DNA from 4 places in the Alkalihalophilus pseudofirmus genome. Region 1 is predicted to be linked to each of the others. Evidence: riboswitches for the same ligand, from Rfam matches in the RefSeq annotation. Region 1 holds a riboswitch; each other region holds the start of a gene.
What was found. Region 1 has a riboswitch for cyclic di-GMP ahead of PQ478_RS01615 (hypothetical protein). Riboswitches for the same ligand answer to the same signal wherever they lie in the genome.
Positions count from the first base shown of each region.

Region 2: linked by a shared signal. The riboswitch ahead of PQ478_RS04425 (globin-coupled sensor protein) and the one ahead of PQ478_RS01615 (hypothetical protein) in region 1 are both predicted to bind cyclic di-GMP.
Region 3: linked by a shared signal. The riboswitch ahead of PQ478_RS16590 (type II secretion system protein) and the one ahead of PQ478_RS01615 (hypothetical protein) in region 1 are both predicted to bind cyclic di-GMP.
Region 4: linked by a shared signal. The riboswitch ahead of PQ478_RS20935 (hypothetical protein) and the one ahead of PQ478_RS01615 (hypothetical protein) in region 1 are both predicted to bind cyclic di-GMP.

Region 1 covers NZ_CP117835.1:287,217-293,218, reverse strand. The annotation lists gene PQ478_RS01625 (methyl-accepting chemotaxis protein) at 1-1,130, opposite strand, end outside; gene PQ478_RS01620 (hypothetical protein) at 1,181-1,891, opposite strand; gene PQ478_RS01615 (hypothetical protein) at 1,929-2,297, opposite strand; cyclic di-GMP riboswitch class I at 2,430-2,516, opposite strand; gene PQ478_RS01610 (CoA-disulfide reductase) at 2,735-4,678, opposite strand; gene groL (chaperonin GroEL) at 5,105-6,002, opposite strand, start outside.
Region 2 covers NZ_CP117835.1:867,087-873,088, reverse strand. The annotation lists gene PQ478_RS04435 (DUF3870 domain-containing protein) at 1-254, opposite strand, end outside; gene PQ478_RS04430 (nicotinate phosphoribosyltransferase) at 485-1,585, opposite strand; gene PQ478_RS04425 (globin-coupled sensor protein) at 1,944-3,263, opposite strand; cyclic di-GMP riboswitch class II at 3,274-3,358, opposite strand; gene PQ478_RS04420 (DUF2332 domain-containing protein) at 3,450-4,496, opposite strand; gene PQ478_RS04415 (NlpC/P60 family protein) at 4,623-6,002, opposite strand, start outside.
Region 3 covers NZ_CP117835.1:3,104,085-3,110,086, forward strand. The annotation lists gene PQ478_RS16565 (hypothetical protein) at 1-225, opposite strand, end outside; gene PQ478_RS16570 (hypothetical protein) at 354-1,133, opposite strand; gene PQ478_RS16575 (hypothetical protein) at 1,130-1,720, opposite strand; gene pilM (type IV pilus biogenesis protein PilM) at 1,720-2,700, opposite strand; gene PQ478_RS16585 (prepilin peptidase) at 2,749-3,510, opposite strand; gene PQ478_RS16590 (type II secretion system protein) at 3,586-4,047, opposite strand; cyclic di-GMP riboswitch class II at 4,139-4,222, opposite strand; gene PQ478_RS16595 (type II secretion system F family protein) at 4,311-5,519, opposite strand; gene PQ478_RS16600 (type IV pilus twitching motility protein PilT) at 5,520-6,002, opposite strand, start outside.
Region 4 covers NZ_CP117835.1:4,022,031-4,028,032, forward strand. The annotation lists gene PQ478_RS20915 (ATP-binding protein) at 1-166, opposite strand, end outside; one part of gene PQ478_RS20920 (IS3 family transposase) at 740-1,626, opposite strand; one part of gene PQ478_RS20920 (IS3 family transposase) at 1,626-2,094, opposite strand; gene PQ478_RS20925 (type 1 glutamine amidotransferase domain-containing protein) at 2,400-2,921, opposite strand; gene PQ478_RS20930 (pirin family protein) at 3,043-3,900, opposite strand; cyclic di-GMP riboswitch class II at 4,181-4,264, shown strand; gene PQ478_RS20935 (hypothetical protein) at 4,296-4,922, shown strand; gene PQ478_RS20940 (YetF domain-containing protein) at 5,061-5,756, shown strand; gene PQ478_RS20945 (aminotransferase-like domain-containing protein) at 5,803-6,002, opposite strand, start outside.

The DNA of each region.
Region 1 (6,002 bases):
CATGATGACAATACTTGGTTAGAGCCATTTTCAGCCTCTAACAGTGTTTCTGCTTCCTGGACTAATATTTGAATGATACGTTGTTCATCATCACTAATTTCTATTAGTTCCTCGAACATTTCAACTGATTCTCTTGAGATTGAAGCGATCTCGACCATAGTTGACATAATTTGCTGAGAAGCTGCCGTTATTTCTTCTGTACTTGCAGAGGAATTAACATTATTCTCAGCAATAATCTTTGTCGTAGATAGAATCTTTTCAAACATAGCTCCCACTTCTCCGATCGCCATGTTTGTATCTTTAAACTCATCAGTTCCTTGCTTCATTGATTTAACAACATCCTCGGTTTCTGCTTGTATGTTTTTAACTATGTTAGATACTTCAGAAGAAGATTGACGTGATTGTTCAGCCAACTTCCGAACCTCATCAGCTACAACCGCAAATCCTCTGCCGTGTTCTCCCGCTCGAGCTGCTTCAATGGAGGCATTTAAGGCAAGCAAATTTATTTGTTCTGAAATTCCTGTAATCACTTTTACAATAGAACCGATTTCATGTGATTTTTCGCTAAGTTTATTGATGCCATCAAATGTTTGGTTAATGGTTTGATTAAACTGCTCCATTTTTTCCAAAGAGTCCTTTAATCTCTCATTTCCATCTTGTGTTAATTCTAAAGTGGCAGTTGATCGATCTGAAATTTCATTTGATCTATTTGAAAGATCTTCAATCGCCTGTGTCATCTCTTCCATAGACATGGCGCTTTCTTCTGTAGCTACTAACTGTTTCTCTAAGCCTCTTCCTACCTCATCAATTGCGGCTCTTACAATGTCCGCTTTCTCAATAGCAGACTCCCCGACCTTAGCTAAATTTTCTCCTTTTTGATAAACATTGCTTGATAAGGAAGAGTAACTTTCCTTTACACGATGTAAAAATTCGATTAGTTGATTGTATACAGTATAATCAGCGCTTTTCTCTTCCACTTTGCTTTTCATATTCCCTGCAGAAAGTTCTCTTATTCCATTTATGATTTCTTTATTAATGCGCGGATTATGCTTTAGGGAAAAATAACGGTAAGCAAAATACACTGTAGTGCCTAATAAAACGATAATAATACCAAGCAGTATAACTTCCATAAGAATGAATCCCCTACTTTTTATTTTATTTTAATTCGAAATGAACCCTTTTAAAGTTCTCTGATAAGGAAATAGGTCCCATCAGCTATACTCTCATCAATTCCACTTAACCTGTTATTTTCTTTATATTTATGTACAATGTAATGCCCACCTATATCTGTATACTTCTCCATTTGATGATATTTTTCCATTACACGTATCGATTTTGGGTTTGTCGCTTCACCTATAACTGCCTTCAATCCCTGTGAAGCTGCCTTAGTTATTAACTCATTGCCTAATTGTTGAATTACTTCATGACGGTCATGTTCAGCTGTTAAACCCAACATGAATAAATGCAAAAACTCACCATCTTCTATTTCTTTTCCGCTTCTCTTTTTATAATCATCTATGAATCGTTGATCTATCTCTTCTAAAACATGGAGAATGACATTCATATCGGAAAACGACCCTTCAAATAGATCTTCTCCAAATATGACTGGCGCATTTGTATCTCCTGCTAATACACCCACCACATTCTGATTTTGATCTTTAGCTATGACGCAATAACCCTGGTCCACTGTACTGACTAAATAATCTTTGGTGAAATCGTAGAAATCTTCATAACGTATATCTAATTGACCTACCATAGGTTCCTGAACCCATTTACCTGAAACATTCACCCCTATAAATGAGCGGGCTAGACATTCAGCTGCTTTTTCTATTAGAGTAGATTGTTCGCTTGTTATAATTTCATATGAATATCGTTCTAATGTTTTTTGCACGCCTTAACTTCCTTTCAAATTATTAAATGAACCTCGTTTAAAACGAATGAGATACTCGCTCAACAAATGTACCTGAGAAGTTAATTCTCTGAAGAGCATTCCTTATTTGAACTTGAGCAATTTTAGAGGCAGGCTTTACAACAAGAATATCTTTAAAGCCTAAACTAGAATAAAATTGCATCGTTTGCTCTAGTTGCGGGACAACTTTTGATGGGACAGGTGTTTGGTGTGTGGCATCGACAACAAATGTATAATGTGGTCTTGATACTTTATCGATGGTTTCCTGCAAATCGATCATATATCCTTCTACATCTTCTTCTCTCATTAATCCATGCACTTGAACTTGAATTTCTTTTTCATTCTCATCAATGGCCATTTTGTACTTTCTTTTATTAACTACTATCATCTCTTATCGCCTTCTTCCTATGGAATGTTATTTTCATTAATGACCTTCACTTATTTCACTAGATACAAAAAGAAAAGCTATCCCTAGACGTAAATAGGGATAGCCAAATAATCGTTCCATTCATATATCATTTTTGGCAACCCGACTATCATGACCCAAGAGGATGTTAGACTCGTAGCTTTGCGTCCTTACCTTTCGATAAGTTTGCCTTTATCCTATTTAATTACTGGTTCTAAATTCACAATGACACAAACGTCATTATAGCACAAAAGAATTAGATATTGTCGAATTATGTATTTTTTTAATTTAAAATAGACATTAAAGTACAGGACTATTGATTTACATAAGGAGATAATACTCCATTTTCTCCACTTAAAAAAGCATGCCCCTATCTTGAGCATGCTTAAATAATATTGTTATCAATTCTTACAAAACATTTATTTCTTCTCTATCCAGAATTTAATGATCTTCCCTTCTTGAACAGTTTTCAAAAGGGTATGACCAGCTTTTTCACTCCATGTGGGCAGGTCGTTTAAAGCTCCTTTGTCTGTTACATGAAGCTCTAACACTTGACCGTTATCCAATGATTCAATGCCTTTTTTAAGTTCAATGATTGGCATTGGACATGTTAACCCTCTGACATCTACAACCCTATCAACCTTTATTTCTATTGTACTTTTCATTTCAGTATCTCTACGGTCATTGGTAGTAGTTTTACCATCTATAGCAAGGTTTCCTCCTAAAACAGAAGAGTAGGTTTTCCAGCCGCCATCAACATTCTTCACTTTATATCCCCTGTTTTTAAGAATCTGGCTAGCTAGGTATCCTCTTAAACCAACCTGACAGCTGACATAGATCGTCTGATCCTTTGGCAGTTCTGACAATCGGTCTCTTAGATCATTTAATGGGATATTAGTAGAGCCTTTAATGAAGCCGAATTCACGTTCCATTGGTTCGCGAACATCAATTAATACTCCACCATCTGAAACGATTTGATCGACTTCATGCCACTGAATATGCTCCAATTCACCGTCCATAATATTAGAAGCCACATAACCGGCCATGTTGACAGGATCTTTTGCTGAGGAAAATGGCGGTGCATAGGATAACTCTAGATTTGTTAGATCCTCTACTGTTAGTTCACCTTTGATAGCTGTTGCGATAACGTCTATTCTCTTGTCCACGCCATCTGCCCCCACCGCTTGTGCTCCAAATATTTTTCCGGTACTTTTATCAAAAATGAGTTTTAAAGCAATAGGTGCAGCCCCTGGATAGTAACCAGCATGAGAGCTTGGATGAATATGAACCACTTCATAAGTAATGCCGAGATGCTTTAATGTCTTTTCGTTGTTTCCGGTTGCTGCAACAGTCAAGTCAAATACCTTAGCTATAGAAGTACCCATCGTCCCTTGATACTTTTCCTTTTTTCCCATCATATTATTGGCCGCAATTCGACCTTGACGGTTAGCAGGTCCTGCAAGAGGAATCATTGCTTTTTTGCCATTGATATAATCAACAACTTCAATTGCATCCCCCACGGCATAGATGTCCTCTTTGGAAGTTTGCAGGTATTCATTTACAATGATGCCCCCGCGTTCTCCAAGCTCTAGTCCTGCTGATTTAGCCAATTCATTTTCTGGTCTGACGCCGATTGAAAGAATCGTCATATCTGTTTCTATTTCAGTTCCATCAGAAAGAAGCACTTTTTTGCCCTGTTCTGTAAAAGCCTGCACTCCGTTTTCCAGTACTAAATGTACACCTTTCTCTTTTAAATGAGTGTGTAAGATGCTTGCCATCTCAACATCGATTGGGGCCATGATTTGTTTAGCCATCTCAACAAGTGTCACGTCTATTCCTCGATCAACCAGGTTTTCCGCCATTTCAATTCCGATAAATCCTCCGCCAATTACAACGGCTTTCTTAGGTTTGTTGGAATCCACATAGGTTTTGATTTTATCAGTATCAGGTATGTTTCTTAAGGTAAAAGCAGACATATTTTCACTTAATCCTAGAATCGGCGGAACCATCGGCCTTGCTCCAGGGGATAATAATAACTTGTCATACGTTTCTTCGTACTCTTCACCGTTTCTTAGGTTCTTGATTGTCAATTTATTATTTTGTGGATCAATGCTCAGCACTTCACTTAAATTTCTAATATCAAGATTAAAACGTTTTGACATGCCTTTAACGGTCTGAACGAGTAATTTGCTTCGTTCTTTAATGGTTTCGCCAATATAGTAAGGCAGCCCGCAATTAGCAAATGAAATATGCTCACCACGTTCAACTAGAATAATTTCCACATCTTCACTAATCCTTCTTAATCTTGCTGCCGCTGTTGCACCGCCCGCTACTCCACCTACAATGATTACTTTAGTACTCATTTGATCCCCTCCAAAAGAGATATTTTAAATTACCATTGAACAACTTTAATATGAATACACCCTATACCCTATAAGGTATCTTATGCGTTCATTATACCCGAGGTGCTACTAATTTGGAGGATTTTGTGAAACATTTCACATTTAATTCACAATCTTACCCTTGGAGATAAAATCGCTTGTGAGGCTTATATGCTCTGAAAGCCGTAGATTTACAAACAAAAAAGCTCCCCATAAGTTTGTTCAACTTATGAGAAGCTTCTTTTCACTTTATGTCAAAACCTTATCTATCAAGGGTTTGATGGGCAGATGTCTAGCCTTCACTCCTAGAAACTCCGGACTCTTCACACCCTCCTACGTGGCAAAGAACGCCACTTGTCAGTTGCTCCAGATTCCTGCGTTTCTGAGCAGTCGCTTCGGCTTTTCTTATTACATCATGCCGCCCATTCCACCCATTCCGCCCATGCCGCCCATGTCAGGCATGCCGCCGCCTTCGTTTTCCTCAGGCTTATCAGCGATTACAGCTTCTGTTGTTAAGAACATAGCTGATACTGAAGCAGCGTGTTGTAGAGCTGAACGAGTTACTTTTGTTGGGTCAACAATACCTGTTTCGACCATGTTTACCCACTCGCCAGTTGCTGCGTTGAATCCAAAGCCAACATCTTGTGACTTAAGACGCTCAACAATAACAGAACCTTCAAGACCTGCATTGTGTGCAATTTGACGAACTGGCTCTTCTAGAGCACGAAGTACGATGTTCACACCAGTTGCTTCGTCTCCATCAGCAGATACAGCTTCAACTGCTTTAATTACATTGATAAGTGCTGTACCACCACCAGCTACGATACCTTCTTCCACTGCTGCACGAGTTGAGTTAAGAGCATCTTCAATGCGAAGTTTGCGTTCTTTCATTTCAGTTTCTGTTGCAGCACCAACTTTAAGAACAGCTACACCGCCAGCTAATTTAGCAAGACGCTCTTGAAGCTTTTCTTTATCAAAGTCAGAAGTTGTTTCTTCTAATTGACCTTTGATTTGGTTTACGCGAGCTGCGATTTGATCTGCTTCGCCTGCACCTTCAACGATTGTTGTATTTTCTTTTGTTACAACTACTTTACTAGCACGGCCAAGTTGAGTGATGTTCGCAGACTTAAGGTCTAGACCTAGATCTTCTGTAATCACTTCTCCGCCTGTTAATGTAGCGATGTCTTCAAGCATAGCTTTACGACGGTCACCGAATCCAGGAGCTTTAACAGCTACTGCATTAAATGTTCCGCGAAGTTTGTTCACAACTAGGGTAGCAAGAGCTTCACCTTCAACATCTTCAGCG
Region 2 (6,002 bases), 580 kb from region 1:
TGAGAAGAGCCGTAATACTTCTCCTCAATGGCCTTCACTATCTGATCTGTCTCTCGGATATTTTTTCCGACAAATAAGTGCCTTATAAATGAGCTTGTAATCGATAATATAGACGTTGCTTCAGCATCAATGATTTTTCCAGATAGCCGGTCAACCACAAAACCAATGAAGAATACTTTGTATTGTTCGGTTATCGGATTATTAGATGGTGATTTTGCTTCACCAACAATATAGATAGAATCTTGATCGAACATGTACTTCACCTACTTACCACTTACTGATTGATCATCGGATGGCTAGCTTATGATGACCAGAGCAAATGATTATCTGAAAATTATGATATATCATATCACTTCTTAATACAAGCAGACAAATTACATATTTTTCAAATAGGGCAGAGTTACCTTTTTGTTTGTTACAGTCCAACTCTTTACTCACATAAAAAAGCACATGCACTCTTTTGTAAGAATACATATGCTGCGAATTAGGAGTGCGGCATTTCAACTTTTTCCATTCGCGGGTTAGGATTAAACTTTCTGCCCGCTTTTGCTTCAGGCTGATTATCAAGCAAGACATCATCCCCGGTAAAACCAACTGACAGCTTTAGTAAACTGCCTCCGACACCATAGACGTCAACAGGAGCATCATTCTTCTCAAATTCACGAATTCTCTCAGCTGAGAATCCCCCGCTCACGACAATTTGTACATGATGATAGCCTTCCTCATTTAAGGCTTCCCTTAATGCTTTTACAAGCGGAATATTCACACCACGAGGGTCGAAGCTTCCTAAAATATGTTGATTACGAATAAAGTATTGATCAATCATCGTTCTTGATGTATCAACTCTAACCCCTTTTAGTGTAGCACCAAATTCCCTAGCTACTTTTAAAGAGTCCGTAATTACATCATTATTGTAATCAACCAACGCAATTAATTCATCTTCAGGATAGGTTTCATGATAGGCAATTGATGCTTCTACTACATCCCCATTAAACAGCTGAATAAGAGCATGGGGCATTGTACCAAGACCCTTTTCTCCCCACCATTCATTCATGGCATGAGTAGCTTGTGCAGACATCCCTCCGATAAACGCGGCATAGCCGTCTCCTGCTTGATTGCTGAAATGGTCATCACGATCACCCATAAAGATAACCCGCTTATGCTTAGCGGCTGAAACAACCCTGTATACATTCGTTGCAACACTTGTCCGTCTCGCTAAAATACCATCAATAATTCCTTCTAAAAAGCCGAATTTATGATAGGACCCTCTAATCGTGAGAACTGTTTCAAAAGGGTTGATTTTATCACCATCATGCAAGGCATGGATTTCAAGTTCTTCAGGATCTTCTGAGAACGTGTGCAAAAGAGCAATCGCTTCATCAATTCCGCATAAAACAGCCTCTTCTTTTTGAAAAAACTGCATCGTGACTATTTTATCAGGCTTATATCTTTTCGCGATTTCTTTTGTTTTAAGGAAGTATACCGCAGAGTACCAGCCCTCTTTAATTCTCTCGTCAAATTTAAATGTATGATTTGTTAACCGTGAAAGCTCGCCAGCCATCTTCATTTCAATTTCTTTTTTCATTATTCGGCCTCCAATTAGTTGGCTTGCTTTTATTTATACCTAGTAATTATCCTACTTACTATTTACTCTTTTTCCAAATCTTTAAACCTATACGCCCCATTATTATTTCCGAAAAAGAACCCATTTATAAAATAGATCATTCACATAACGTATCATGTTCTTATTTCCTCATTGCATCGCTCTCCATACACCTACTAAAATGACCACAATCAGCCCCCAGGCCAACACTTGCCAGTATGCCTTGCGCTTTTCTTTTTGCATACGGATTCCCCTTTTTAGGAAGACATAGTTATCTCATTCAACAGTCTAACCAAAGATTTTGAAAAAAGCACCTTACACTAAGTAAGATGCTGCACAATCAAGCAGTCGCAACCGCTTCATTTAATTGCTCGGCTGATAATGCTACGTTCATACTAGCTTTCTCTATCTCTTTTACGACACGAGTAAGCTCGTCCATTTGGTTTTTTACTTTCATAACGGTATGGCTGCTTTGTTGAATCGATTCCACCATTTGACCAAACACCACATCGGTTTGTCCCGATGCCTCAAGCCCCATCTTCACAGCTTGAATAACCTGGCTTAATGATTGTGCCACTTCTTGTTTGTAGTGATCTGAATTAGCGATTAATTTATCAATTTGACTGATTGAATTCTTCGTTTGTTCTGCAAGCTTTTTCACTTCTTGTGATACCACCGCAAACCCACGGCCATGCTCTCCTGCTCTGGCAGCTTCAATTGCTGAATTTAACGCAAGTAAATTTGTTTGTTCAGCAATATCTTTTACAATCGTAATTACATGAGTAATTTCACTTGTTGCTTGTCCAAGATGATTAATAGCTTTTTGCATATTATTGGTATACTCTTCAATTGAATGGATTTTATGAAGCATGTCACTTAATTGGCCTTGACCGTCATTTGCCTTTTTCTCAGCAATAATTGATTGCTCATTACTTGCTAATGAATTTCCGCTTACTTCATTGAAGTGAGAACTTAAAATCTCTACTGAAGCTTGAGTTTCTTCGGCCAAAGCTACTAATCCTTCACTAATCTCCATAATTTTAGTACGGATTTCTGTTTTCCCAACTTCAAATTGTTCTTTCATTTTGGCAACGGTTTCATTTTCATAAGCTTCGAGTACAATTTGCTGTTCTAAACTAAATAATTTATTAACTGCAGTTGTGACTTGCTTAATTTCATCAATTTTATTAGACCCTTGATCAAACTCCCGGCAAATAACAAGAAACATAGCTTGTTGAAGGTTTTGAAAGGCACTCATATACCAAGAAGTCTCTACACCAATCTTGTAATGAACCTTTGCGACTTTCACTCTATTCTCCACAAACTGTTCATTAATATTCCCTTCAAATAAGTCAATTAGATGCTTCTCTAACGTTCTTTCAAGTCGATCTACCGAACTATGCTGCTCAATTTTTTCTCTTAATACCTGCACTAGAAGGATCGTATCATAGAAACCACGAACCAGCTCATTAACATGTGATATGACTAAAGGTTGTATGCTTTTAATGACTTGCAGATCTTGCTCTGTCAATTGAACCATTCTCATTTTGTCATGAATCGTCGAATCAGCCACATCTACCTTCACTTGCAGCTGACCTACTTGCTCCATCCAATCGTTTTGACTTTCTTTGAAAAATTTGATTAACGAAAACAGGCTCATGTAAAGTATCCCCTTTATCGGCCGGTTGCGCTACTTACTCCAACTTCTCAAAGCGCCCAATTTACAGAGAAGTTTTCAACGTATCCGTCAATTTACCTATATTATACTAGAAAGAGGTAAAAAAACCCTTTTTTTCGCAATCAATAAATGACAAACACACGAACATTTTCCTATCAGCAATGTATATCAAACATGTGTTGTTTCTTGAACATTCCAACTAAACCACTCGCCGTGTCCAGCAGTTTCTGCTAGAGTTTCTTCTGTTTTCCTTCCATCAATATAAGAATCTAAATGTAAGAATCGATCTGAAATATTATTATACAAATGAAAGATATTTCGGTCTCTTCCTAGCTCATCTATTGTTTGAAGCAGCTGCTTTTTTGTCTCCAACGGCATTTGATTGGCAACATGCGTATGAAACACGCAAACGGTTACATTTTGAGGCAGCCCTTCTACTATTTGAGGCAGTAATTCAATTCCGTCCCCTTCTACCAAATTCAACTCATCTACACTTTCTTTTAAGATAGAGGCTGCTGCTTCAAATTCATTTCTTCTCTCCATATGTTCTGGCCAAATCAATGCCTTAAGCCAGCATATGTCTTCTTGGTCTCTTAAATCATTAATATGCAAATCAATCCCGCAGCGAGAATGCACAGGATAAGCTTCCTTTTTAAACGATGGAACATTCTCTCCTATTATTTCAGAGCTTAGAGATAAAGGTGAGTTAAGGTTCCCATATCGATGTAACCCATCATATGAATACTGATATTGATCACATAGCAATTGCAGACCGGCACTCGTACCGATCTCAATTAAAGCCAAAGGTTTGTTTGTTTTCTCATATATACAAGAAAAACTCGGATATAGATATGCACAGCGCCGCACTTCATTCGTTTGTACGAGTTTCGTTTGTAAAAGGTGAATAATCTCTTCTTTATACTCCTCGCAGAATGACTTAAAGTGAACAAATGCATGGGTAGATTTTTTCGGTTCTTCAACTAAACTAAGATAATAATCCGAAAGCTCATGCCTTACTCCTTTTAATAGAAGATAGTGAACCGCCCCAAAAAATAAATTAGGGATGGGCTGACCCTCTTTCGCATGCGAACAAATGATGAGAAGCTCTTCGTCTTTCGCTGTTTCTTTGGATAATGTCTCATATAACTTGCTAGAGTCTGCACACTCATCATTGGCAAAAAGAATAAAGCGTTTTGAAAGCTGATTAATGTCCATGTTGTCCTCCTAGAATGTATGTCTAAGGAAGATATCCTCCCTCAATATACAAAATTCGATTCCAAAGAGGGAATTTCCTTGTTCAAAAAGAAAAATAGGAAGCTGACAGCTTCCTATTCTTAAGGATTAATATCTCCTTGCTTCCAATAATCGATTAATCCAGTAAATATCATCATTCATCTCATACTTTTCTACCACTTGATCTCTTAACGTTGCAAAAAAACCATCCCCTAAATAAATGCCAATAAAACTTGGGGTATTACTTTCGGTTTCTTCACTGAAGAACATCACATCGCCTCGCTCTAATTCTTCAATATGAATGGAGTCCCCGCCTGAACGAAGCGTATGAATATTTCCTGATAACTGTTTATTGGCAGCTTCTAGGTACATGTTTTGTACAAATTCAACAGAAGAGCCATGAAACACTTCTCCCACATAATTCTCTGTTAGGACAGCAACGGCTTCAAGAGTAACATCTTCTATTTCATACGTTCTGGCTCCATAAAGTCGTGGCGGCCAATAGGAGCTTACAGTGAGGTCAACAATCATCACCCCGTTTGCTTGAGTAGCCACAACCATTTGGTTATTCCCTAAATAAATTGCAGGAATCAATGTCGTCCCTTCAAAGAATAACAAATCTCCAGGTTCAGCATTATCAGGATGTATCTCCATTCCAACTTGCCATTGCTGGCTGCCGTAGCGTGGAAGATCATATTGATATGCCTGCTTGTAAATATATTGTGTAAGCCCTCCTGTATCAAATCCCTGCTCAGGATCAGCTCCACCTAATTGATAAGGGCTTCCTAGTACTTGATAAGCCTCGTAAACCGCTGGATGATCTAGTTGGACTGAAAGATCATCAAAGCGTTTAACCCCTGTGAAATGTTCACGCCAATATGAATTCATATAAGAGATTGTTGTCATTCCTTCTTCACCAGTTGCATGAATCATATAGTTATCTCCTAAATAAATGGCGACATGTGAAATACCTTCTTGCCATGTGCCTGAAAAATAAAGAGCATCCCCAGGTTTGATATGATCATCAAGTGTGATCTCTTCTATATTGGTGCCTTCCGGCAGAATGGTTTCTCCTACTTCCCATTGTCTATAACTAATTCTTGGAAGGTATATCCCTTTTCCTTCTCTAAAGGACGTTTGAATCAAGAAAGAACAATCAAAGGCTTCGAGTGTACTTCCAGTCATAAGATAAGGTGTTCCCATATATTTCATTGTCTCTTGGATGACTGGATTTTTATGATTTAGATACGTATTTGGGTTAGATTTATTGAGAATCGCGTCTGTATATCTTACTGCTCCAACATATCGATCTGAATAATAGGTATGGAAGTCTAAATGACGTTCCTGCACTCCTTCTGATGCAGCTATGATAAACCGGTCATCTCCTGAATAAATTCCGGTCAGCCACTCGTCATTATTCTGAAAGAACACAAGATCCCCTTCTTGAAGCTCATCGCGTTCAACTTCAAGACCAGCTTCAAATTGCGC
Region 3 (6,002 bases), 1.3 Mb from region 1:
CTCGGTAAAATCAATCACATTATCAGGCTTGGGTATCGGGGCATCCTCTAGCTCTTCTTCATGCCGTTCCTCCCTAGCCGCCGTAATTTCTTGTTCTGCTTCATTAAACACTCGGTCTTGGCTTTTGTATTCTTGTTCTTCTTCATGCAGATCGTATTCATGTTCTTTGTATTCTTGTTCTTTGTTGTTCAAGCGAATTGATATGGTGCGCTTGTCCCTCTCCATACAGCACCTGCTCCTTTCAACATGTTCTTACTCCTAGTCTATTAACGGAGGTGAAATGATAGAACGAGAGAATAGAAAAACTAGAATAAACTAACTAAAAAAAGAGACGAAGAAAAGGATGTCTTCGTCTACTGGTTGTATAATGGCGAACTCTTATTAGCCGGTCTTTGATAATCAACTTGCGGAAGTTCTTGCTCTAAATCAGGCTCATCTAATGGATAATAAAAAGCCGATACCGTCATCAAAAATTCAAGCGCTTCCTGCTCATCTTCGACTAACACTCGCTCACTTGGGGCTGCATACGTAATCGAATCAATGCTCATTAATCGATCATTACGATCTAGTTCTTCAGCAAATCGTGCTAGCCCTGCATATTCATTTGTTCGAACGCGAAGCACAAAACGAATCACTTCCAGCCCTTCTACTGACGAGGCAGCTGCAGGAGGTGCTGATGGTACAGGTTCTTCTTCCTCCTCAACCTCAATCAAGTCCTCTAACTCTTCTGGCTCATTATCTTGTGCAATCCCCTGCTCAACCTCAATAGATGTCTCCCCCGTCTCGCCAAACCAGACTCCTTCTGCTTCATCTTGTATGTCGATAGAGAGGATATAAGCATCAGCAATTCCTTCTGCTCTCGCAAAGGTCAATAATAGCTGGTCAACAAGCGGACGCACCGGAAGCTTACGCTGCACCATCATCGAGGATTCAATCACTTCTAACGGTTCCTCTTCTGCCTCTTCAATCACGCCAGCTAACTGCGCCTGTTCATATTCAAGCTCCACCAGGGCCGCTTCTTTTTCTAGCTGCACAGGACGGATAAAACTAAAAAACAGCCAGATAAGAAAGCCGATTAACAGCAAACTGCAAAGAGAAATCCATATTCGTTTATCCAGCCGTATTTCTCTCATTGTTCATCACCTAAAGATCGACCTTCATCTCGGTCTAAAGTTAATTCAAAGCTTGCAAGGTACCGTGATTTCACTTCATCAAAGTTTATATCATGCTGCTCATCGTCCAGCATTTCATGGCTGTCAATGACAGAGAGTCGTACTGATGTTGTAAGTGAACTGCTCTCTAAAGCTTCATGGTACTGGGCAATTTCTTCTAATCTATCAAAATGCACACCCACTAGAATGGAATGCGGCTGTGTGTAAGTGAAATATTGAATGAAACCGCGCTCAGGCAATAGAGATACGATGTAGCTCGCGACAGAGGATGCGGGGATGATCTGCCCCTCAACAGCGGCAGCTGCCGTCTCAATCTGCTTAGCATCTGTCCATTCAAGCCCTGTCAGCTCCTGCCTTATTTGAGCAGACTCCAGCTGAACGTTGTAGACTTGGTCATTTACCACCTGCACCTCTTGTGTCAGATGGCGCTGGAATAAGAACGTCGTTAACACCGCTAAAAGCAATAGAAATAAAAAGGCCCCTGCATATAAAATACTCGTATAATTTTTTTTAGGCTTTTCGGGTAATAAATTTACTTCAACGAGCATTAACGATACACCTCTTTTTTCAACACAAGGCCTTGGGCATCATAGTACCTTACCGGCGCATCATTTTTCGTTTGCTCAGACAAGCCAGTAATTTCAAGCATGAGCCGATCACTAAACGCTGCCTCAAATTGAGAGAGATAAGGATGATCGCCACAAAGCAGCATTTGGCCCATTTCTCCCTCGCCTTTTAACACATTAAACTGATAGAAATTCATTACTTTTTCTACTTCACGGACACATTCTTCAATGGCTTCTTCCATTTCTTCCTCTTCCTTTGTCCATGCTAGACGGGTCACATCCCCTTCACCTGTTAAAGACCAGCCTTCCTGGTCAAGTTCTGAGAGAATCGTGCTTAAAAATAAAGGATGATGACCTTTAAAAATAGTAATCGTTGTGACCATTGCGTCAATCTGCACTTGAATAACATAGGCTCCCGTCTCAACTTGTCCATTTTCAAAAAACAATCGGTAAGCTGAAAGCGTTGAAAGATCAGCTGCATTCGGTTTCAAATGGACTTCAGAAAAGGCATCTATGTATTGATTAAGAACGGATTCTCTCGAAGCAAAGAGCAGTACTTCCTTTTGACCGTCACGCATCCCAATTACTTTAAAGTCAAAAATCGGATCATCAAACGGCAGCAAAAGGCTCTCTCCTAAATCTAAATAAAGCTGCCCTTTCACTTCTTCATCGGGAATTGTCCCATCGATAAAGTGGGTGCGAATAATCGTATGCTGCTGCGGCAGGCAAAATTGTATCCGTTGTCTTTTAAGCTTCCATTCCTCCACACATTCAGCCAAAATCGTCACAAAGGTCGTCATGTCTTCAATTTGGCCGTTAACGACAATCCCAACAGGCAAGTAGCGCTCTTTTATTTGAGAGATTTGCAAGAGATCTGGCTGCTTGCTTCCTATATATCGAATAACATGATCTTTAATAATAAAGGCATGCCGCTTTTGGTTCGGTTGTTGAAAAAGGTTCATCTTTTATTCACCATTTCTCTTTAAAAATAACTTCTTATACGTAGTTTACTATAAGAATAGACCTATGTACCATTGGACTAGAGAATTTCCATAAAAATATGCCGTTAGTGCTCCTAGTACGATAAAAGGGCCAAATGGAATCGGCTTTTTGCGTTTTACTTTTCCAGCTGCCATCCCGATACCAGCAATGATTGTTCCATATAAGCATGAAAAGAAAAAGGCAAGCAGCACATCATGCCAGCCAAGAACAAGTCCAAGCACAGCAAACAGCTTAATGTCTCCGCCACCCATTCCGCCTCTGCTGATCACCGCAATAAGGAGCAGCAACCCAAATCCAACAGCCGCCCCCACAAGACTAGACCACCATGGATCAAGCGGTGCTACCGCCAAACGTAAAAGCAGGAAGAGCGGCGTAAAAAATAATAGGATTTTATCTGGAATTAACATGTAGCGGATATCGCTGACAAAAATAATAGCAAGGAGCGAAATAAGTAAAAGAGCCACAATTAATTCATACGACCAGCCAAGCAACACGTAAGCCCCGCTGAACGACAACCCGGTCACGAGTTCTACAATCGGGTAAAGCGGAGAAATTTTCGTTCCACAGCCGCGGCACTTCCCCTTTTGAAATAGATAAGAAAAAACAGGGATCAGCTCCCGCGTTGATAAATCACGGTCACAGGTTGTACAATGCGAGCGCGGGGCGACAATCGATTCCCCCGCCGGCACACGCAGCCCAACCACATTAAAAAAGGACCCAAACGTCAGGCCGAAGACAAATAAATAACCAATAAACAACCAATCAACCATCAAGGCCTCCTAAGGTGTAAGGATTTTCTGAATTTGTGTAGTGAAAAAGCCTATCGAGGGGATAGGCTTTTGATATTATTCATCATCTTTACAAATATTATCTCTAGAGTCGCTACTGAGATCTTGGGAGCTAAGACCCTCAAAAGTACTTCCTTCAGTCCCTATATTACATTTTCCACCAGAATAAGTCATTGCAATGTTTGGAGTATTGTTCTCAAAACCAACAGTATAAGTTACTTCCCCCTCCCCCCAAGGGTTAACAAGTTCTTCATGATATTCTGCAATAGCTCCATTAGTTGTAGAATTATAAGTAATACTACTATCAATATTACCACCACCTGCTGAATACAACCTTGCAGCATTCAACACTTGTTGGGCATTTGATATTGCTGAGTCCTTCTTACTATTCTCAATAATATTTCCAATACTCGGCACTGCAATCGCAGCAATAATTCCTAAAATCACAACAACAGCCAACAGCTCAACCAACGTTAAGCCTTTTTCATTCTTCGTCTGTTTCAACCATCTTTTCATCATCTTCGTATCCTCCGTTTTTCATTTTTCATCTGTTCACGCGTCTTCAGTAACTCTCTGCAACATAGAAAAAACCAATCCTGCATGTAGTCATGACAAAATTGGCCGGTTGCACTAGCTGCTCCAAACTACCCAAGTGCCCATGTACAGATAGCTTTTCATCACGTTCCATATGAAATTCGTATACTTTTATAAGTATAAATGTCTAGTAGATTGGTTCTACAGAAATCATACTGGCAAATCCTTCATTTGTCTAGCAAAATTTTCTATCCAACCGCATCAAATATTTCAAACATCGGAATTGCTATCGCTGCGACAATTACACCGACCACAGCTGCCAAAATGACAATCATAACTGGCTCTATTAATGCTTTAATTTGGTCTGTTCCCGCTTCTACTTCTGAATCATAGAAATCTGCTACTTTATCAAGCATCGTATCTAGTGACCCTGTTTTTTCACCGACTGCAATCATTTGCGTCACTAAAGGAGGGAATACCCAATGCTTATGCATCGGTTCTGCAATCGATTCCCCTCGTTCTAATGAATTACGAGATTCGCGGATCACTCGGGCAATTACTTCGTTTCCAGCAATCCTCTCTACAATTGAGACAGACTGCAATATCGGCACAGAGCTTGAAAACAGCGAGCTTAATGTTCTTGTCATTCGCGCGAGCGCTGCTTTTTGCAGCAGCTTTCCGAAAATCGGCATCCGCAGAATAAACAGATCGCGATAATACCTAAGCTCCGCTCGGTCATTCACGATTTTCAACAGCACGATAACTAAAATAACGGCCAGCGGCAGAAGCCACCATAGTCTGCTGAATATCTCTCCTGCCTGAAGCACAAGCACTGTAATCATCGGCAGCTCGGCATTAAAGCTTGCGAACATATCAGCAAATGTTGGGACGACATAGGATAATAGAAAGATCACAATGATGATCGCCACAAAACCGACCACAATCGGGTACGACATTGCAGACATCACTTTCTGTTTTGTTTTATGCTGTTTCTCATAATAGCTCGCAAGCCGCTCTAGGATATCATCTAAATTACCGCCAAGCTCGCCTGCTTTGGCCATATTTACAAATAACGGCGGGAACACTTTCTTTTGATTTTCAGCCGCTTGTGAAAACGGATTCCCCGCACGTAATTCGTCCTCTACATCATGTAGGGCTGCTTTAAGTTTTTTAGAAGACGTCTGCTCACGCAAGATTACAGTAGCATCAACCACTGAGATCCCCGCTTTTAACAGCGTCGCAAACTGCCTTAAATAAATCACAAAATCTTGTGAGCGCACTCCGCCCGCACCTAGCTCGATTTCCATATCGAGAATACTTTTGGATTCATTCAGCTCTCTCACAGCTACCCCGTCTTCTCTCAGGATGAGACGAGCCTGCTTTTCTGAAGGAGCCTTCACTTTTCCTTTCTTCACATGTCCTCGCCGGTCACGTCCTGAATATTTATAAACGCCCATTTACATCCCACTTTCACTTACGTACGCGCTAACTGTTTCATACTCCACCGCACCTGAGTCGACTAATTCTTTAATTGACATCTCAAGCGTATGCATCCCGCTTGCACGGCTCGTCTGCATCACGCTGGGTATTTGGTGGATTTTCTCGTTGCGGATAAGGTTTTTCACAGCTGCATTATTCACTAGGATTTCCGTTGCCGCTCGTCTTCCTTTTCCATCTGCTGTTTTAAATAACCGCTGAGAGATAACGGCTCCTAAGACGGAAGCTAGCTGAATGCGGACTTGCGGCTGCTGCTCTGGCGGGAACACATCGATTACACGGTCAATCGTTGCCGGGGCATCCGTTGTATGCAATGTCCCTAATACAAGATGTCCTGTTTCTGCTGCCGTGATTGCAATCGAGATTGTCTCTAAATCACGCATTTCCCCTACTAAAATAATATCAGGGTCCTGCCTTAAGCAGCCTCTTAGCCCGTTTGCAAA
Region 4 (6,002 bases), 350 kb from region 1:
TCATTAATCCAACTAATAAAGAAAAGCCGACTGGAGGCCATTTAGATGAATAGACTGGATCAAATATGAAGACGGCCATCGTCAACGCATATGAGAGCCACAATACAATGATCATTAATCGATTTCGTTTCTTTATAAAGGACTTAATATCCGTCTCTACTCCCATACGTTCCTCACCCACTCTGCCTAATCAGGTCTTACCTACTACTTAAAATACCATAAATTAGTACAAAATTACATACATAGTTAATAGGTAAGGAAGATAGGTATAAGGAACTTCCTGTACACCCCAATCGATAGTTAATCATATGGGCAGTTAATATCTTTAAAATAAACTATGATGTTGGCACAAAAATATTAATGCGGTCTATGTATACCGCTCCTGAAATATACTTCGCTTTTCGCGGGGAGCCAGTGAGCTTCCTCGGACTAAAGCCCTGTGGGATCTCACTCCTGCTCTAGTAACCGCAGAAGTCTCCGTATATTTCATCCGCTGGGTTACTGCTTTGAGTGATTAATAAATGGAGTGTTTTAGTTATTGTTCAGTTCAAGTTATAAAAGCTGAAATCCGCGACCTCGTTTACTAATGTCATTGAACTGCTGCTTATTATGAGGGAGCAATTTCACAACATCCCCCCTCCGTTGATTGGAGCGGAAGACACCGACTCCAGCGGGATGTGCGTGACCAGGGAGACCCCACAGGACAAATTGCACTGGACCCATAAAGTTGGACACTTTTTTAAGCAGCTTTTTGGGTACTGAGTCGATAAGCTACTGGACTTTTCCGGTTCAATCTTGATTTAATTCTCACATGGTTGTAGTAATAGATGTATTGTTCTAACTCTTCTTTGAAGTGTTCAATACTATCAAATTCGTTTAAATAAAGGAACTCCGATTTCAGGATTCCAAAAAAGTTTTCCATGACAGAATTATCGTGACAGTTGCCTTTTCGAGACATACTTTGTGTGATGTTATGTTCTTTCAGTTTCCTTACGTAAGGGGCCATTCGATAGTGCCAACCTTGATCAGAATGAATCAAGAGATCATCGCCTTTATTTAGGTGCTTTAACCCTTGGTCCAACATCGTATCGACCAAATCATACGTTGGTCTTGATTGGAGCGTATAGGTTATCAGTTCGCCGTTAAACAGGTCAAATAGTGGAGACAGATAGAGCTTCTGTCCAAACAATTTAAATTCCGTAATGTCTGTCACCCACTTTTGATTAGGCTTCTCGGCTCTAAAGTTACGGTTTAGGATGTTTGGAGCTGCTTTTCCAACTTCTCCTTTATATGATTTGTATTTTTTCATTCGTACAAGGCATTTAAGCCCTAGGTCTCTCATCATTCGAAGCACTTTCTTTTTGTTAATCGCATATCCCTTTTCCTGAAGGAGGTCTGTAATACGACGATAGCCATATCGACCAAAGTGCTTATGGTAAATGAATGCAATTCTTCTTTTCCATTTTCGATCAGGATCTGGCTGGCTCCATTTTTTAACAAGGTTATAGTAAGTGCTTCTAGGCATCTTGGCTATTTTCAACATTCGACTCACCGGGAATTCGTTCCTTAGTTCATATACTACTTTCGCTTTGATTTTGTTGGTGATTGTTCTTCCTGAACTAAGGCTTTCAGCTTTTTTAAATACGCATTCTCCATACGAAGGTATTCCAGCTCTTTTTTCAACTCTTCTACCGATGGGTTTGAAGAGTTGTTGCCCTTATTTTTATTCTGATTAACAGTCATTGTAGATAGCCCCTTTTCTCTTAGTTCAAAGGCATCTTCTCCAGCTGTTTCCCACTTTTTCTTCCATCTGCGAAGCATACATGGAACGGGGATATGAAAAATGGCTGATGCCTCTCGAATGGAGTAATTCTCTTCGGTCATAAATTGAATTACTTTCAGTTTAAAGGCAGTTGAGTAGTTTGTATAGGGGAAGGCAAAAGCTTGATCCCCATGATAGCGAACTAACATCACCCAATATCGCAGCGTCGAATCATCTACGCCCACTTGATTTGCAAGTTCTCGATAACTGATGATTTCATTTAGATAACGTTTAGCCGCTTGAAGTTTATATTCCTTGGTGAACGTGGTCATTGATGAAGGCACCTCCTATTGTTGATTGAGGTGTCCAACAATAGGGGTGCAGTACAAAATGCGACGAGGAGGCTCCCGGACCGCCCGCGGAAAGCGTGTGTCTGCAGCGGAGATCAACAACTACTATAAGATGGGTCTTTTTTAAGTTCCTTATACCATCTATGAGAATTCGTATATTTCATCCGCTGGGTTATGTTTTGCTCTAAAATGTAGGCGAGAATTGGGGTAGAATTAGCTCAATTAAATAGTAAAGAAAAAAAGCACCTGGCAAAGGTGCTTTCTCACTGACCCTCTTTAGCAGATCATTATGACTCGAGAACTTTAATGAATTCTCTCATGTAATCGGGGAGGTCTGGCGGGCGGCGGCTGGATACGATGTTGCCGTCTACAACAACTGGCTTATCAACCCAAGTGGCCCCGGCATTCATCATGTCATCTTTAATTCCAGGAGTACTTGTCACCGTCTTGCCTTCAAGGATTTTCGCTGAGATCAAAACCCAGCCAGCATGGCAAATTTGCCCGATCGGCTTGTTCTGGTCATTTAACGTACGAACCATATTCAACACGGAATCAAATCTTCTTAATAAGTCAGGAGACCAGCCCCCTGGCACTAAGATCGCGTCATACTCTTCTGGATTGATTTCTTCAAATGAGTACTCTGAAACAATCGGCACCCCGTATTTTCCGATATACGTCTCATTGGCTTTTTCACCGGCAATATGCACCTCTGCACCCTCTTCACGCAAGCGCAGAACAGGATACCATAATTCCAGATCTTCAAAATCCTTACTGACAATTTGAATGACTTTCTTACCTTCTAGCCTCATTATTAGTACGCCTCCTTTATAAGAGCAGTGTTCTTCCCTGCCTTTATCGTGACAGAATCATTTAGTTGATGCAAACACTCAGAGCATCATCTCTCGCTGCATAGGGATAAACTATAGAGATTTACTGAGAAGACGGGCCAAATCGTCCCATTCTGAAGTCATTAAAGGCTTCATGAATTTCATCTTCTGTATTCATTACAAACGGCCCGCGAGCCACTACAGTCTCATTAATCGGCTTGCCTGTATAAATGAGCATTCTTGATCTCTCATTTGCCTTAATATGCAAATGATCAAACGCATCATTACTTGCCTCTTTTTGATAAGATAACAGTCCAGCTTCCGTTTTTCCTAGTGTTACCTTATCAGCAAAAGTCATTTCTCCTTGGAGCATATAAATATGGCCGTTGTGATTTTGGGGGAGCTTCAGGGAGTAGCACTCTCCTTCTTTTAAAAAAAGCTCAAACATATTAATCGGCACTAATGAATCCATCGGCCCTTTAACCCCTTCTGCTTCTCCTGAATAAATGCGCAGATAACCACCGTCGATTTCTACTTTAGGAGCGTCTTCAACCAGTACATTTTGGTATGATGATTCCGTTCCTTTTAACGCTTTAGGCAGATTAAGCCACAGCTGCAGCGTGTGAATAAGATCATCATCCACTGCTTCTTCAGCATGGCGCGCCCCGCTCCCAGCATTCATGTACTGTACATCACCTGCATAAAGCACTGAATGGCCTCCATTATTATCTGTATGTTCTAACCTGCCATCAATAACATAAGTGATCGTCTGAAACCCTCGGTGCGGATGATCCGAGAACGTCCCTCGCTTAAACCAATCATCAGCCATTAAGATAAAAGGATCATACTCTGTCATCTTATCCGGCGGGAGAACCCAGCCTTGCTGGACATGCGGATATCCATTCTTATTGTATTTCACCTTCCAATGATCACGTATCACACGTTCACCTTCTGTACCCATTGCAAGACACCTCCAGTTATTTGCTTCTATTAGCATACATAGATTAACCAATTCCATACAACGATTTAGCTTGGCTTTGGAAAAGAAGAAATTTGTCGAGCGAAAAAACTTTATCTTTAATTCAAAATAAATATAATAGAATTATAGGTCTTTATACATATAATAAATTACCCACCAACGCATATAATGACCTATGCACAATGCTTCAAAGGTAAGCTATGAAGTATAACCTTTATATGGACACTTGGGTTATATGGAGCCAGTAGTGTAACCGGACCTCTTTAATTAGGGGTGCTATGAAGTATAGTCTTTACTTGGACACTTGGGCTATATGGAGCTAGTAGTGTAACCGACCCTCTTATTTAAAAAAATTTATTTAAGAGGAGAAATGGAAGATGAAAAAAGCACAAAAATTATCAGTAGCAGTATTAACACTTATTTTATCTGTTAGCTTCACCACTGGTGCTATGGCTAATAATGGAAATGGAAATGGAAAAGGGTTAGAAACAGCACCTGGCCAAAGCGAGAACTTTTCTAAAGGAGTAACGACTGAAGTTATTGTTACAACAAACGAAACTAAAGGTGTTGAGGTTAACTCAATAGAATCTGCTGTAACAGAGACTAAAACAGATACAGATATAACCGAAGAACGTGTTGTTATTAAAAGTAATACTGAAAAACATCCTACAAAAAATGAGTATAGAGACGTTACTGTTACAGCAACAGTTCGAACTGTAACAACCTCAACTTGGGATGAAACTACAACTACTACTACTACGACAGAAACTCCTGTAACTGTTATAGAGACCATTGAAACTACTATTACCCATCAAGGCGCTCCTGGAAGTAATGGTAAAGTTCTTAGCGAATCAAGTAAATCTTCTGAGAAGAGAGTTGAAGGTGAACCAATAGTAACAGTGGCAACTACTACTACTAAAGGAGAACTTGAGACTTCTACGGTTACTGAACAAATTGACGAAAAAGAAGATAAATCAGGCTGGAAGATAGGCCATAATAATTAAATTTGTTCCTCGGGTAAATTATATGAATGTTTAAGCCTCAGATGTTTGATCTGAGGTTTTTCTCTTTCCTTTTTGAATAAACCCCTCCCTCTTTGTCCATAACTAGTACCATATACTAGTCTGCTAGGGGAGGATTGTATGGAGCCGGGCTTTTGGGATATGTCGATTAAAATTGTAATAGGATTCTTTTTGCTTTTTTTGATTACTAGATTACTTGGCAAAACGACGATCCGTCATTTGACTCCGTTTGATTTTGTCTCAGCTATTGTATTATCAGAGCTGCTAGGTAATGGGATATTTGAGGTAAACGTCAGCATTTTCTATATTATTTACGTTGTTCTCTTATGGGGTTTTTTAATGATTATGATGGAGAAGTATTTGCTAAAGCACCGTTCTGTGAGGGGGCTTTTGGAAGGAAAGCCGTCTATCATCATTCGTAACGGAAAGATTGACCGAGAGCAGCTTAAAAAAAACCGCATGAACATCAATCAGCTGCTTAGTTCACTGCGTCAAAGTGAAACCTTTTCTTTGCGCGAAGTGGCTTATGCGATTTTAGAGTCTAACGGTTCGATCAGTATTTTAAAGAAAAATAAATATCAAAAGGTAACCCTTGAAGACTTAAACCTACCTGTAAGCACTACTTATCTTTGCACCACATTAATTACAGATGGAGAAATTATAGAAGATAACTTAAAGGAGCTTGGGTTTAATCATGACTGGCTGATGAGTCAGCTAATCTCTCATGGCTACAACCGGCCAGAAGATATCGTTTATGCTGATTGGCTGTATGACGATGGCATCTATATTGTGCCCTACCAATCAAAAGAAGCATAGAAGACCTCGTTTCATCAAGATTCGAGACTTCTATGCTTATTAATTGTTAAGACTTATTTAGTACGTTAGCAAGCAGCTTAACTCCCTCTACAAGCTCGTCTTCAGATGCATAGCTAAAGGAAAGCCTCAAGTATGCTGCTTTCTCATCGGCAGGTAAGAAAAAGTACTTTCCAGGGACATATGCAACTCCCGCATCAAGTGCCTGCTCTAACAAATGATCCGTATCCACACCATCAGCCCTCACCC